2 linked regions of the Candidatus Puniceispirillum marinum IMCC1322 genome follow. The protein of the gene in region 2 interacts with the protein of the main gene of each other region in a pairwise test. Links are inferred from orthologs where the notes say so. Each region holds a gene or a part of one and is shown on either strand. Other genes may lie near its edges.

What was found. The genes of interacting proteins can lie anywhere in the genome.
Region 1: the proteins of SAR116_RS10535 (region 2) and SAR116_RS09430 interact in binary tests that used the Escherichia coli proteins (3 or more experiments, as listed by UniProt). The link is inferred for Candidatus Puniceispirillum marinum IMCC1322 from one-to-one orthologs.

The regions. Positions count from the first base shown.
Region 1 is NC_014010.1:2,032,587-2,037,087, forward strand. What follows is about bases 388-3,895. They hold SAR116_RS09430 (2-oxoglutarate dehydrogenase E1 component), read left to right. Parts: upstream 388-761; coding sequence 762-3,695; downstream 3,696-3,895. Other genes in these bases: sucD (succinate--CoA ligase subunit alpha), read left to right, coding at 388-696; odhB (2-oxoglutarate dehydrogenase complex dihydrolipoyllysine-residue succinyltransferase), read left to right, coding at 3,756-3,895. Outside these bases: more of sucD, read left to right, coding at 1-387; more of odhB, read left to right, coding at 3,896-4,501. UniProt on the Escherichia coli protein: E1 component of the 2-oxoglutarate dehydrogenase (OGDH) complex which catalyzes the decarboxylation of 2-oxoglutarate, the first step in the conversion of 2-oxoglutarate to succinyl-CoA and CO(2).
Region 2 is NC_014010.1:2,260,512-2,264,409, forward strand. Bases 513-3,417 are described here. They hold SAR116_RS10535 (ABC-F family ATP-binding cassette domain-containing protein), read left to right. Parts: upstream 513-966; coding sequence 967-2,868; downstream 2,869-3,417. Other genes in these bases: SAR116_RS10530 (LysR family transcriptional regulator), read left to right, coding at 513-910; SAR116_RS10540 (VOC family protein), read left to right, coding at 3,003-3,362. In the rest of the region: more of SAR116_RS10530, read left to right, coding at 1-512; SAR116_RS10545 (hypothetical protein), read left to right, coding at 3,454-3,898. UniProt on the Escherichia coli protein: Genetic data indicate it may be involved in ribosome assembly or function.

The sequences.
Region 1 (4,501 bases), 230 kb from region 2 along the record:
ACCGAAGCTAACGCATCGGTTATCTATGTGCCGCCACCTTTTGCTGCGGATTCGATAATGGAAGCCATCGATGCTGGCATGCCCTTGATCGTCTGCATTACCGAAGGCATTCCCGTACTGGATATGGTCAAGGTAAAGCGGGCACTAGATGCCAGCAAAAGCCGCCTTATTGGCCCTAATTGTCCAGGCATCATCACCCCAGGTGAATGCAAAATCGGTATCATGCCAGGTCATATCCATAAACCGGGCAAGGTGGGTATCGTGTCACGTTCGGGCACGCTGACCTATGAAGCTGTGGCTCAGACAACAGCAGCCGGTCTTGGTCAGTCAACCTGTGTTGGCATTGGCGGTGATCCGGTTAATGGCACCAACTTTATCGATTGTCTGGAAATGTTTCTGGCGGATGACCAGACCGAAGCGATCGTGATGATTGGCGAAATTGGTGGTTCGGCCGAAGAAGATGCCGCCGCTTATTATATGGCGCAACCTAACCGGAAGCCGATTGCAGGCTTTATTGCTGGTCAGACAGCGCCTCCGGGGCGCCGGATGGGTCACGCTGGTGCGATTGTATCTGGTGGTAGCGGGGCTGCTGTTGACAAGATTGCGGCGATGGAAACTGCTGGTTTTGTGATGGCATCTTCGCCTGCCGCGCTTGGTGATGCTGTTATGACAGCGATTGGTAACCATTCTTCTTGAATATAAGTGAATAGTTTATACACTATGCCCCATAAACTGTGCCTATAAGCGATGGATAGACAGATATGCGTGATTCGGTAACCCCAAACCGTGACGAAGCCGATCATCAAAATGCTGATTCGCTAGATAGTAGTTTTCTATCTGGTGCCAATGCCACCTTTATTGCAGAAATGAGCGAAGCGTGGCGGCAAAATCCGCGCGGTGTCGATGCGTCATGGGCGCGTTATTTCGAACAGCTTGATGCGCTTGACGAGATTGAAGAAAAGGGGCCAAGCTGGGGCAATGGTTCAAGCCGTGTTGTCGGTGCCATTGATCCGGAGGCATCGATCAAGGCCGTGGCGGCGGCGCATAAGTCGAATGGCAATCTGAATGCCGGCAATATGCGGGCGGCGACGCTGGACTCATTGCGTGCCGTGATGTTGATCCGCGCCTATCGTATCCGCGGGCATCTGCTTGCCCAGCTTGATCCGCTAGCATTGGAAGAGCCGGAATTGCATCCAGAGCTTGATCCTGAAACCTATGGTTTTGGCGAAGATGACTGGGATCGCCCGATTTTCATCAATTATGTGCTGGGTCTGGAAACCGCAACCTTGCGCGAAATTATTGATGTGTTGCGCAAGACCTATTGCGGCACCATTGGCGTCGAATTCATGCATATTCAGGATCCTGCGCAAAAAGCCTGGATTCAGGAACGTATCGAAGCCATCGGCAACCGTACGGATTTCACCATCAAAGGTAAGCAGGCGATTTATGAACGTCTGGTCGATGCCGAAGAATTTGAACGCTATCTGCATAAGAAATATACTGGCACTAAACGTTTTGGCATGGATGGTGCCGAAGCGGTGATTCCGGCTATCGAACAAATTCTCAAGCGTGGCAACCAGCTTGGCCTTGGCGAAGCTGTTATCGGCATGGCGCATCGTGGCCGTCTGAATGTTCTGCATAATGTGCTGAGCAAGCCGTTTCGGGCGATCATTTCCGAATTTCTGGGCAATCCGGCAAATCCCGAAGATGTGGGTGGGTCGGGTGATGTGAAATATCACATGGGTGCATCGGCTGATCGCGTGTTCGATAATAGCCCGGTGCATCTGAGTCTGGCACCAAACCCATCACATCTGGAAATTGTTGATCCGGTTGTTGTTGGGCGGGTGCGGGCCAAACAGCAACAGCGTGATGACCATGACCGTACCGAAGTGCTGGGCATTCTTTTGCATGGTGATGCGGCCTTTGCCGGACAGGGCGTTGTTGGTGAAACCTTTGCCTTTTCGGATCTGCGTGGCTATCGCACCGGGGGCACGATCCATATCATTGTCAATAACCAGATCGGCTTTACCACCAGCCCGTCCTATTCACGTTCATCGCCATATCCGACTGATGTTGCTAAAATGGTGATGGCACCGATTTTTCATGTCAATGGTGATGATCCCGAAGCGGTTGTGCATACAGCACGGATCGCGATTGAATTCCGGCAGGCTTTCAATACCGACGTTGTTATTGATATGTTCTGCTATCGCCGCTTTGGCCATAATGAAGGAGATGAACCAGCCTTTACCCAGCCGCTTATGTATAAGGCGATTGGGCAGCATCCCTCGACACGTGATATCTATGCCCAGAAGCTGATAAGTGAAGGCGTGTTTGACAAAGCTGGTGCGCAAAAGGTCATTGATGACCGCATCAAGCATCTGGATGAAGAGTTTGAGGCTGGCACAAGCTATCGCCCGAATAAAGCCGATTGGCTTGAGGGTATGTGGTCTGGTATGCGCACGGCGCATGGCGATGTTCGCCGCGGCGAAACCGCTGTTGATATCGATGTGTTGCGCAAGCTTGGCGTCGATATGAACAAGGTTCCGGATCATATGCGGATCAATTCGAAATTGACGCGGATTCTGAAAGCGCGTGCTGACAATATCGAAAAAGGGTCTGGCATTGACTGGTCAACTGCCGAGCTTCTGGCCTTTGGTACCTTGATGCTGGAAGGCAATCCGGTGCGCCTATCCGGTCAGGATTCCTGCCGTGGTACTTTCAGCCAACGCCATTCAGTGCTGGTTGATCAGGATACCGAAGAACGCTTTGCGCCGCTGGCGTATTTGGCCGATGACCAGGCCCCGTTTGAAGTGATTGACTCACCATTATCCGAAGCCTCGGTGATGGGCTTTGAATATGGGTTTTCACAAGCCGAACCCAATGCGCTGGTCATGTGGGAAGCGCAGTTTGGTGATTTTGCCAATGGCGCGCAGGTTGTGGTTGATCAGTTCATTTCATCAGGCGAGGCCAAATGGCTACGGATGAGTGCGTTGGTTCTGTTGTTGCCGCATGGCTATGAAGGTCAGGGCCCAGAACATTCATCAGCGCGTCTTGAGCGCTATCTGCAACTATGTGCCGAGGATAATATGCAGGTGGTCAATTGCACGACACCGGCGAATTATTTTCATGTTCTGCGCCGCCAACTGAAACGTGATTTCCGCAAGCCGTTAGTGGTGATGACGCCAAAATCATTATTGCGTCATAAGGCCTGTGTGTCGGATTTGGCCGAAATGGCAAGTGGCACAAGTTTCCACCGTGTTCTTGATGAGCGTGATACCAAGGTCAAGCATGGTAAAGTCAAGCGGATCGTGATGTGTAGCGGCAAAGTCTATTATGATCTGGCCGCCGCCCGTGATGAAGCCAAGGCATGGGATATAGAAATTCTACGTCTGGAACAGCTATATCCGTTCCCGACAAAAGCCGTGATAGAAGCCTTGGAGGCTGTGCCAAACGCCAAGATCATATGGTGTCAGGAAGAACCCAAAAATATGGGTGGCTGGACATTCGTTCGTGATTTCATCGAAGAGGCGATGGAACAGGCTGGATCAAAGCAAAGCCGCCCGATCTATGCTGGACGTGCCGCTGCTGCGTCACCAGCGACAGGTAGCCTGTCACGACATAAGCTGGAACAGCAGACGCTAGTCGATGACGCACTTGGTTTTGATAAGCAAAGCGGCAGGGCCGCCGCAGAGTAAGTGAAGTGGCATCGTGTTGATGCCGATGCATATCCAATGCACCAAAGGAGGGTGCTTGTAATGGCAACCGATATTATTGTCCCGACTCTAGGCGAATCTGTTAGCGACGCAACGATTGCACGCTGGATCAAAAAAGCAGGTGATACGGTAGCCGCCGACGAACCCGTAGTTGAACTGGAGACCGATAAGGTGACGCTGGAAGTGCCCTCGCCTGTAGCTGGCAAGCTAAGCGAATTGGTCGTGGCTGAAGGTGATACGGTCGAAGTTGGCGCTGTATTGGCACGCGTTGAAGCCGGCAAAGGCGCACGCGCTGCCGCAGATAAAGCTGAGCCGGCAAAAGCCGAGCAAGCCAAGGCACCGGAAGCTAAAGCCGAAGCCATACCGGCAGATAAAGTCCCGACCGCATCCAAGGCCGATGCGCATCCGTTGTCGCCAGCCGTACGCCGCCTTGTTGAGGAAAATAATCTGAACCCGGCCAGCATTGTTGGTACGGGTGTTGATGGCCGTCTGACAAAAGCCGATGTGCTGGCGGCGATGAAAGCGCCAACGGCACCAACGGCACCAGCACAAGTAGCAAGCCAGACACCACGGCAAACACCGCGCGAGATTGATGCGGCGCGTGAAGAGCGTGTGCCGATGTCGAAATTGCGGCGGGTGATCGCAGGGCGTCTGAAAGAAGCACAGAATAACGCGGCGATGCTGACCACATTCAACGAAGTCGATATGACCGAACTTATGGCATTGCGGGCAAGTTACAGAACTGAATTTGAAAATACCCATCAGGTGCGGCTTGGCTTCATGGGTAT
Region 2 (3,898 bases):
TGAAGAAATACGTGCTTTTGTGACGGTTGTGGAAACAGGAAGCCTTACGCAGGCAGCGGAACGTCTTGGTATCGCTGTTTCTGCTGTAAGTCGTCGTCTGAAAGATTTGGAGCTTCGTCTTGGGGCGCCATTGATCCAGCGTTCGACGCGCCGTATGTATCTGAACGAGACAGGTCAAAGATTTTTCAGCCGTTGCCGTACTATTCTGGACGAGTTGGAAGCGGCGCAGCAGGAAGTCCAGAATACCGAAGGTATTTTGAGTGGTGTCTTGCGACTGAATGCGCCTTTATCATTTGGCATCACGCATATCACACCACTGATTACTGACTTCATGAAGGAAAACCCAGACGTGCGGATCGATATAGATCTGTCGGATAAACGCATTGATCTGATCGCCGAGGGATTTGATCTGGCGATACGTATTGGTGCGTTGCAGGATTCCAGCCTGATTGCCAAAAAAATATCAACCGCACGGCAGGTGCCTTGTGCATCGCCAGATTTTATTGCCAAACATGGTGCGCTAGACAATCCAGAAGCTCTCAATGATATGCCTGGGCTAATCTATGCAAATTCCCGAACACCATCGGATTGGACTTATGTAACACCCGAAGGTAAGGCAGGAACAGTGCATGTAAGCCAGCGTCTGTCGGCTACGAATGGTGATGTGTTGCGCGATGCGGCCATTGCCGGACTTGGTGTGGTTAATTTACCGACATTTCTGCTTTTTGAAGCCATTAATGATGGCACGCTGGTACCGTTGATGGCTGACCATGACTGGTCCGAGCTTGATATTTTTGCCGTTTATCCAAAAACAACAATCTTGCCGCGCCGGACGCGTGCATTCGTTGATTTTATGGCCTGGCGTTTTGATAAGAACCCGCATTGGAACCAGATCACGCCAAAAGCCTAAAATTTGCTAGGCAGTGATGTTGACAAATCTGTCGCCAGAGGCCAAGTCTTCGGCCTATGTTAAAGCTTCAGAACCTATTTTTTGCTATTGATGGCAAACCCCTGCTCGAAAATGCGTCGGCCACAATTCCGGCTGGCCATAAAGTGGGCATCGTCGGGCGTAATGGAACTGGCAAGACAAGCCTGTTCAGATTGATCCGAAATGAATGGGCGCTTGATTCAGGTAACATCGAATATCCAAGTTATTTTCGGGTTGGTGGCGTTGATCAGGAAGCCCCCGCATCCAGCATTAGCCTTCTTGATACGGTTTTGGCGGCTGATCTGGAGCGCGATGCCTTACTTCGTGAAGCCGAAAGTGCAACGGACCCTATGCGGATTGCTGACATTCATATGCGCCTAACTGATATTGATGCGCATTCTGCCGAGTCACGGGCGGCGACAATTCTGGCTGGTCTTGGGTTTGATGCGGTGGCACAAGCACGTGCCTGTGCCGAATTTTCAGGTGGTTGGCGGATGCGGGTTGCGCTTGGTGCGGTGCTGTTTTCACAACCCGATCTGTTGCTTCTCGATGAGCCAACAAACTATTTGGATCTGGAAGGTGCCGTATGGCTGGAAACCTTTCTGGCCAAATATAGCAAAACCGTTTTGGTGATTTCGCATGATCGCGGTTTGCTGAATAGATCGGTGACCGGTATTTTGCATTTAACCGATCGTAAATTGACATATTACGGCGGCAGCTATGACCAGTTTGATGCCGAGCGCCGGTTGAAACTGGAACAACAGCAATCAATGAAACGTAAACAGGACGCCCAGCGTGCACATATCCAGAGTTTTGTTGATCGCTTCCGTTATAAAGCGTCCAAGGCTCGTCAGGCACAATCACGTCTGAAACAACTGGAAAAAATGCAACCTATTGCCGCCTTGTCGGAAAGTGCTGTATCCGAATTTCAGTTTCCGTCACCAACGCCACTCCCGCCGCCACTTATGGTGATCGAAAATGCGTCAGTTGGCTATGATGGCAAAGCTGTATTGCGTAAAATTGATATCCGGCTTGATCAGGATGACCGTATTGCTTTACTGGGCGCTAATGGCGAAGGCAAATCAACCCTGTCAAAATTAATTGCTGATCGGTTGGCGCCGCTTGAAGGTGATATTCAGAAATCAGGCAAGTTACGCATAGGTTTCTTTGCCCAGCATCAGTTGGATGAGCTGGTTCCAGGTGAAACGCCGTTCCAGCATATGGCGCGGTTGCGTCCGGATGAATTACCAACCAAATTACGCGGCCGTCTTGGGGCGGCAGGGATTGGCGCAGACATTGTCGAAAACCCGGTTGAACGTCTGTCAGGCGGCCAGAAAGCCCGATTGTTGATGGCTATGGCGGCAATTGATGCGCCGCATATATTGATCCTTGATGAGCCAACCAACCACCTTGACATAGAAAGCCGAGAAGCGCTTATCCATGCGCTGAATGATTATAACGGCGCGGTCATTCTAGTGAGCCATGATCCGCATCTGGTTGAAACGGTTGCTGATATCTTGTGGATTGTGCGCGATGGTGCGGTTGTGCCATTTGATGGTGATATGGATGATTATCGCAAATTGCTTTTGAAACAGCGATCGGGCAAAGGCAAAACGGCAAGGCACGACACGAACGCTCTTAAAACGGCAGATATAGACAGCCTGCCGCCAGCCCGGGCTTTATCCGGCAAAGAAAAGCGACAAAATACGGCGCAGGTTCGAAGCGCCATTACTAAAACCGAAAAGATGCTGGAAAAACTGACAAAACGGAAAGCTGATATTGAGCAGGAAATGGCAGAGCCCGGTTTCTTTGAGACGAAAAATCAAAGTCGGGCAGCTGATGCAGGTAAAATGCTTGCTGATGTGGATGAGGCCATAGCGCGGGGCGAAGAAGAATGGCTTTCATTACAGGAAACTCTGGCCATCGCACTCGAAGCATAAGCATGCACAATCCTGTTACCACTTTTGTAATTTAGCTATGTGGGCTTTGACCTCTGTTATTACTTGACCTTACGCTTGCGTCTCTAACTTTTAGTCAGGGGGGCTCTGCTGGCCACATAACAGAGGAGGATGAAATGCCAGCTCATCATAAAATTGACTATGTTGAATTTTCCGCAAGTGACATTCCGGCAAGCAAAGCTTTTTTTGAATGTGTCTTTGGCTGGATATTTGAAGATTTTGGTGCCGAATATGTTGCCTTTGCCAATGCCGGCATTGAAGGTGGTTTTTTTGCTAATAATGCCTATAGCCGCACCGAGCATGGTAGCGCACTGATTGTTCTATATAGCGACGATCTGGAGCAAAGCTATGCCGATATCGTGGCGGCGGGGGGGATCATTGCAAAACCGATTTTTGCGTTTCCGGGTGGCCGTCGGTTTCATTTTTTCGAGCCATCAGGCAATGAATTGGCAATCTGGTCGGACGTGTCGCGATAAAGGCTTTCGCCCGGTAAAAAAGTGGCGTTAGATAGCACCTTGTTTGTCTGGTGGATGCCAGATGACCGGGTGGTGAAAGGCGCGAACATACATGCAGTCAATGATCGATGTGATCCGTTTTGGTTTGCTATGTGCGATATGGCTGGTGGCTTTGATCCAGATTATTGCGGGTGAGCAAGCCACAGCTTTGAGTGATGTTGGCGTTATAATGTTTGTGATTTTCGGTCTTTTGACAGTGCCGAAGATGCGGCGTGACAGTTTTATAATTCTGCTGTTATTGGGATTTGTGGCATGGCTGTTACTCGATCATCTGCCGACAAGCGATGAATGGTTTGAAGCGGGACGAAGAATACTCATTTTTGCCGCGTTATTGCCAACCATGATCCTTGTCCGCGCGACAGCTGAGACCATGCCGTCGGTTCACAAGACCCAGCAAGCGTTGGCAACCTTACCGCCTGAGGCGTCATCAGGTGGCTTGCAAATGGCCGGCCATGTATTTGGTGGCGTTATCAATACGGGTGCCTTTGCGATGTTAT